DNA from 2 places in the Mesorhizobium sp. M0239 genome. Region 1 is predicted to be linked to the other one. Evidence: predicted binding sites of a transcription regulator. Region 1 holds the regulator's gene; the other holds the start of a gene.
What was found. Region 1 encodes PhoB, which activates phosphate uptake and scavenging genes when phosphate is short. Its sites were predicted from a motif close to TGTCATNNANCTGTCAT; they were not measured.
Positions count from the first base shown of each region.

Region 2: a site for PhoB is predicted at 1,136-1,152, ahead of NKI99_RS07935 (acid phosphatase). Genes of this name have one in related genera too.

Region 1 is NZ_JAMYSG010000019.1:67,901-71,315, reverse strand. It holds gene eglC (endo-1,3-1,4-beta-glycanase EglC) at 1-758, opposite strand, end outside; gene phoB (phosphate regulon transcriptional regulator PhoB) at 1,222-1,911, opposite strand; gene phoU (phosphate signaling complex protein PhoU) at 1,928-2,635, opposite strand; gene pstB (phosphate ABC transporter ATP-binding protein PstB) at 2,662-3,415, opposite strand, start outside.
Region 2 is NZ_JAMYSG010000006.1:132,819-136,233, reverse strand. It holds gene NKI99_RS07945 (cytochrome b) at 1-168, shown strand, start outside; gene NKI99_RS07940 (cytochrome c1) at 197-1,069, shown strand; gene NKI99_RS07935 (acid phosphatase) at 1,197-1,892, shown strand; gene NKI99_RS07930 (alpha-hydroxy acid oxidase) at 2,068-3,213, shown strand; gene NKI99_RS07925 (adenine phosphoribosyltransferase) at 3,223-3,415, shown strand, end outside.

The sequences.
Region 1 (3,415 bases):
CTCAACGTGCTGCCGTTCGGCGCTCCCCACCAGAAATTGGAATTCCAGGTGCCGTCCTGCCCGTCCCGAAGGCTCAGCGTGTTGAAATCGTCGGAGAAGGACAGCGTCATTGCGGACTTGTCTATCGGAAGTTCGAACTGGGTGGGCTGCAGCTTGTCGATGGTCGTATTCTTGAACACCAGGATTTCGTCGGATCCGAGGTTCAGCATCACGTTCGATTCCACTTGGACCATCTGTGAACGGACGGCATCGAACGAAGTGAAATCGTAGCCGTTAAGGCGGAGCGCATCGGTCGCACCGAAATCGAAGATAAGATCGCTTCCATTACCTTTGGAGATGGCGAAAGTATCGGCGCCATCGCCGCCGATCAGGACATCATTTCCCTTGCCGCCATCCAGCGTCTGGTGACCTGACCCGCCCTTGATGATGTTGTCCAACGCATTTCCGAACGCAAATCGGTTGGTGCCGGTAACGACGAGGTTCTCGAAATTGTCAGGGAGCTTGTAGCTCATCCATGTGTCGATCGTGTCGATCCCTGCCCCAGGATCCTCGACCACCTTGTTGTTGGTGGAATAGAGATGATAGTAGTCGTCGCCGGCGCCACCGTGGATCGTGACAGTGACGCCGGTGTCTCCCCAGAAGGAGTCGTTGCCGGAGGTGCCATGCAGTTCCGGTCCAGACCCGGTGGCCGAGAACCAATGAGTGGAAGCGCCGGTGTAGGCAAGAGGGATGCCTTTGGCGTTTAAGACCGTGCTCATCAGAAATCCTTCCTCATGGTGTCCGACCTGGTCAAAGGTCCGGCGACCGCTCCCAAAGCAACGCTGCAAGGAACGAGATCGTTCCACGGAATCGTCATTCGATCCGAGACCGCAATAATCGGAAGGCGGATAATGAATAAGGAGGTGATGGCTCAATGTAAATTGAAGCAATTTAGTAAAATCGTATATTTATGCAGAACACACGTCGTTTAACGAACGTATATCTAAGTTAACTCAAATTTATTCTTGCATGGCTTTCTGGTCGGAGTCTGCGGGCAAGATGGCGACGTACCGCCAAGAGCGGTCATCCTCATCAGGTTTCGAATGACCGCATTTGGGCCAAAGCGTCACGTGCTCGCTCCCCATCGATGAGACGAGTGCAACATTCCACTCTTCGCGGCTGTTGGCGACCACGTGCTAATCGAGTTTTCCCGGTCACGATCTATCGGGACGGAACAGCCACCTAGTCTTCCCTGATCGCGTAACCCGCCCCACGGATGGTGCGGATGACATCAGGCATGCGGCCGTTGTTGACCGCCTTGCGCAGCCGGCCGACGTGCACGTCGACAGTGCGTTCGTCGATGTAAATCGTCTCGCCCCAGACATTGTCGAGCAGCTGGCTGCGCGAGAACACGCGGCCGGGGTGGCGCATCATGAATTCGAGCAGGCGGAATTCGGTCGGCCCGAGCCGGATCTCGCTCTTCTTGCGATAGACCCGGTGCGACTCGCGATCGAGCACGATGTCGCCGACCTTTAGCACGCTGGACAGCACTTCCGGCTTGGCCCGGCGCAGCAGCGCCTTGACCCTGGCCATGAACTCCGGCGTCGAGAACGGCTTGACCAGATAGTCGTCGGCGCCGGTCGACAGGCCGCGCACGCGGTCGCTTTCCTCGCCTCGCGCGGTCAGCATGATGATCGGCAGCCGCTCGGTCTCTGGGCGCATTCGCAGGCGCCGGCAGAGTTCGATGCCGGAAACCGCCGGCACCATCCAGTCGAGCACGAGAAGGTCGGGAACGTTCTCCTGCAGCCGGATTTCGGCCTCGTCGCCGCGCGTCACCACCTCGACCTGGTAACCTTCGGATTCAAGATTGTAGCGGAGCAGCACGCCTAGCGGCTCCTCATCCTCCACCACCATGATGCGTGGTGCGATCATCGGCTGGTCACCCCTGTTATGCCGCTGGCGCGGACATTGCCGTCTCGTCCTGCTTCGGACGATTGGCTGGCAGCTGCGTGCCGGTCAAAACATAGTAGGCATTTTCGGCGATGTTGGTCACGTGGTCGCCGATCCGCTCGAGGTTCTTGGCGCAGAACAACAGGTGCGTGCACGCCGTGATGTTGCGGGGATCTTCCATCATGTAGGTCAGCAGCTCGCGGAACACCGAGGTGTATTTGACGTCGATGCGTTCGTCATTGTTTCTGAGCGTGGCAAGCGCTGCCGGGTCGGCGGCGGCGTACTCGTCGACGACCCCCTGCACCTGGATCAGCACCAGTTGCGCCATCGCGTCGATCGAATGCGAAAGGTCGTGCGGCGTGACACTCAGCCCGACAGTGCCGACGCGCTTGGCGATGTTCTTGGCAAGGTCGCCGATGCGCTCAAGGTCGCCGGCCATGCGGATCGAACCGACCACCGCACGCAGATCGTTGGCCATTGGCTGGCGCTTGGCGATCAGCGTGATGGCGCGATCGTCCAGCTCGCGCTGGCGTGCATCCATGATGGCATCATCGGAAACCACGCGCTGCGCCAGCGCATTGTCCGAATTGAGCAAAGCCCTGGTCGAGCCACTGACCATCGAGCGGGCGAGATCGCCCATGTCGCGGATCAGCTGGCTGATCTGCTCCAGATCCTCATCGAAAGATGCGACGGTATGTTCACCCATGATCTTCGTCCCTCGTATGCCTGAGCTCAGCCGAACCGGCCGGTGATGTAGTCCTGGGTGCGTTTGTCGTCGGGGGTGGTGAACATCTTGTCGGTGGCGCCCTCCTCGACCAGATAGCCTAGATGGAACATCGCGGTGCGCTGCGACACGCGCGCTGCCTGCTGCATCGAATGGGTGACGATGACGATGGTATAGTTCTGACGCAGTTCGTCGATCAGTTCCTCGACGCGAGCGGTGGCGATCGGGTCGAGCGCCGAACACGGTTCGTCCATCAGGATCACCTCGGGTGACACGGCGATGGCGCGTGCAATGCACAGACGCTGCTGCTGGCCACCGGAAAGACCCGTGCCAGGTTCTTGCAAACGGTCCTTGACCTCGTTCCAGATCGCCGCCTTCTTCAGGCTCGACTCTACGATCTGGTCCATGTCGGCCTTGCGCTTGGCCAATCCGTGGATGCGCGGACCATAGGCAACGTTCTCGTAGATCGATTTGGGGAACGGATTGGGTTTCTGGAACACCATGCCGACGCGCGCCCTGAGTTCGACGACATCGATGTTCTTGTCGTAGATGTCTTCTTCGTCGAGCGTTATCTTGCCGGTTACCCGTGCTGAATCGATGGTGTCGTTCATGCGGTTGAGGCAGCGCAGGAAGGTGGACTTGCCGCAGCCGGAGGGGCCGATCAGCGCCGTCACCTGGTTCAGGCGGACGTCGAGATCGACGTCGAACAGCGCCTGCTTCTCGCCATAGAACACGCCGACCTTGTCGCCGCGCATTTTGATT
Region 2 (3,415 bases), on a different contig from region 1:
GCGACATTGTTCTACTTCGCCTTCTTCCTGATCGCGCTGCCGGTGCTCGGCCTGATCGAGACGCCGCGACGGCTGCCGAACTCGATCACCGAGGCGGTGCTCGAGAAGAACAAGGGCGGCAGCGGACATCCGGCGGGCGCTACGGCGGCTCCGGAAACCAAAGGCTGAGCGGGTAGAGAATCTAAGGGGATTTGGCATGAAAAAGATTCTCACCTCGCTGGCGCTGATCGGCCTCGTGGCGGTCGCCGCTGGGGCCGCGGGCACTCGGGCGATCGCCGCCGAAGAGGCACACAATGTGGCCAATCCGACGCATTTCCCGATCGACGAGCCAAAGGAAATGGACTGGAGTTTCACCGGCCCATTCGGCACTTACGACAAGGCGCAGTTGCAGCGCGGCCTCAAGGTCTACAAGGAAGTCTGCTCGGCCTGCCATTCGATGAACCTGGTGGCGTTCCGCACGCTGTCGGACCTCGGCTATTCCGATGCGCAGATCAAGACGCTGTCGGCCGAGTACACAATCCATGACGGCCCCAACGATGCCGGCGACATGTTCGACCGTCCCGGCAAGCCGTCCGACCATTTCCCGCCGCCCTTCGCCAATGAGGAAGCGGCTGCTGCTTCCAATGGCGGCGCTGCCCCGCCCGACATGTCGCTGCTGGCCAAGGCGCGCGGCGTCGAGCGCGGCTTTCCGCAATTCGTCTTCGACATCTTCACACAATACGATGCCGGCGGTCCCGACTATATCCACTCGCTGCTGACCGGCTACGACCAGACGCCGCCGGCCGGCATGGTGATCCCGGAAGGCACCCACTACAATCCGTACTTCATGTCCGGCGTGTCGCTGAAAATGCCCAAGCCGCTCTCCGACGGCCAGGTGACCTATGATGACGGTGCGCCGCAGACCGTCGACCAGTATTCCCGCGACGTCTCCGCCTTCCTGGCGTGGGCGGCCGAGCCGCATATGGAAGACCGCAAGAAGACCGGTTTTCGCGTTCTGGTGTTCCTGCTTTTGTTCGGCGCGCTGGTCTATCTCACCAAGCGCAAGGTGTGGGAAGGCGTGGCCCACTAGGCCACACAATCAAGTGATCGCGAAGGGCGCCGTGAGGCGCCCTTTTGCATTTCCGGAGGCTGGTCATGTCACATGGCCGTCATCGCATCCGGCGATCCTGTGCTGCTCTCATCAAAGGATCGCATTTATGAAAAGATACGCATCGCTCGCGGCAGGCCTGTTGCTGCTCATCCTCGGCTCGGCAGCGCAAGCGGAAGACGCCCAGCCCTTCGTCACCAACAAGGACGTCGACCTGACGATGATCCTGCCGCCGCCGCCGGCAAACGATTCGGCGCAGACCAAGGCCGAACTCGGCGAGGTGCTGACGCTGCAGGTGACGCGCACCCCGGAGATGGTCGCCAGCGCGGTGGCCGATGCCGAGGAGAATGTCTGGCGCTTTGCCGACGTCATGGGGCCGAAATTCAACAAGGAAACGCTGCCGAAATTCAGCGCTTTCTTCGATCGCGTGGTGGCTACCGAAGGGGCTGTCGTCGACCCGGCCAAGGATGTCTGGAAGCGCCCGCGCCCGCATCAGCTCAGCGATCTCGTCAAGCCGGCGGTCAAGCTGTCGAGCTCCGGTTCCTGGCCGTCCGGCCATGCCACCGTCGGCACGATGATGGGCATCATCCTGTCCGACATGGTCCCGGAAAAGCGCGCCGAGATCATGGCGCGTGCGGCCGAATACGCCCACAACCGCGAGGTCGGCGGCATCCACTATGCGTCCGACGTCGAGATGGGCAAGATTTCCGGCAGCGTTATTGCCGCGGTCCTGCTCAACCGGGACGACTTCAAGGCTGAATATGAAGTGGCCAGAGCCGAGCTTCGTTCCGATCTCGGCATGTAATCTTTGTCGGCCGGGTCAGACGGGAAGGGGCGCTTCAGGCGCTCCTTTTCCGTCTGCACCAGTGCTCAAGCGAAAGTTCGGCAATTAGTCCGTTGGCATGGCGGCATCAGGTTGATATTCGACGCATCGAACGGTGGCGAGAAGCTCGTCCCGCCATGGCCTTTGGAATTCGATGATGCGGCTCAGCGACTGTCACAACTTTTCCGATTTCCGGCGGATGGCACAGCAGCGGCTGCCCGGGCCGATCTTCAATTACATCGACGGCGCGGCCGACGATGAGGTCACTTATCGCCGCAACACCGAAAGCTTCGAGACCTGCGACCTTGTTCCCAACGTGCTGCGCGGAGTGAGCGAGGTCGACATGTCGGTGACGGTCATGGGCCAGAAGCTGGCGATGCCGTTCTATTGCTCGCCGACCGCCTTGCAGCGCCTGTTCCACCATCAGGGTGAGCGCGCGGTCGCCAGGGCCGCCGCCAAATACGGCACCATGTTCGGCGTCTCCTCGCTTGGCACCGTCAGCCTCGAGGAGGCGCGCGGCATCAGCAGCAGCCCACAGGTCTACCAGTTCTATTTCCACCGGGATCGCGGCCTCAACCGGGCGATGATGCAGCGCGCAAAGGCGGTCGGCGTCGAGGTGATGATGCTGACCGTCGACAGCATCACCGGGGGAAACCGCGAGCGCGACAAACGCACCGGCTTTGCCATTCCCTTCAAGCTCAATCTCGCCGGAATGGCACAGTTCGCGCTCAAGCCGGCCTGGGCGATCAACTATTTCACCCATGAGGGGTTCAAGCTGCCGCAGCTCGACGAGCATGTCGACATGGGCGGCGGCACGATGTCGATCAGCCGCTACTTCACCGAGATGCTAGACCCGTCGATGACGTGGGACGACGTGGCCGAGATGGTCAAGCTTTGGTCGGGTCCGTTCTGCCTCAAGGGCGTCATGTCGGTGGAGGATGCAAGACGCGCCGTCGACATCGGCTGCAGCGGCATCGTGCTGTCGAACCATGGCGGGCGGCAGCTGGATGGCTCGCGGGCGGCGTTCGATCAGCTTGCCGAGATCGTCGACGCCGTTGGCGACAGGATCGACGTCATCATGGATGGCGGCGTGCAGCGCGGCACGCATGTGCTGAAAGCGCTGTCGCTGGGTGCCAAGGCCGTCGGCGTCGGACGCTACTATCTGTTCCCGCTCGCGGCGGCGGGCCAGCCCGGCGTCGAACGGGCGCTTGAGCAGATGCGGGTCGAGATCGAACGCGGCATGAAGCTGATGGGCTGCAGTTCGATCGAACAATTGTCGCGCAAGAACCTCCGTTTCAGGTAATCTCGACCCATGAAATCCTCCCTCGAAGACACATTGCTCGCCGCGATCCGCACCATTCCGGATTATCCCAAGCCCGGCATCCTGTTTCGCGACATCACCACGCTGCTCGGCAATGCGCGCGCCTTCCGCCGCGCCATCGACGAACTGGTGCATCCCTATGCCGGCCAGAAGATCGACAAGATCGCCGGCATCGAGGCACGCG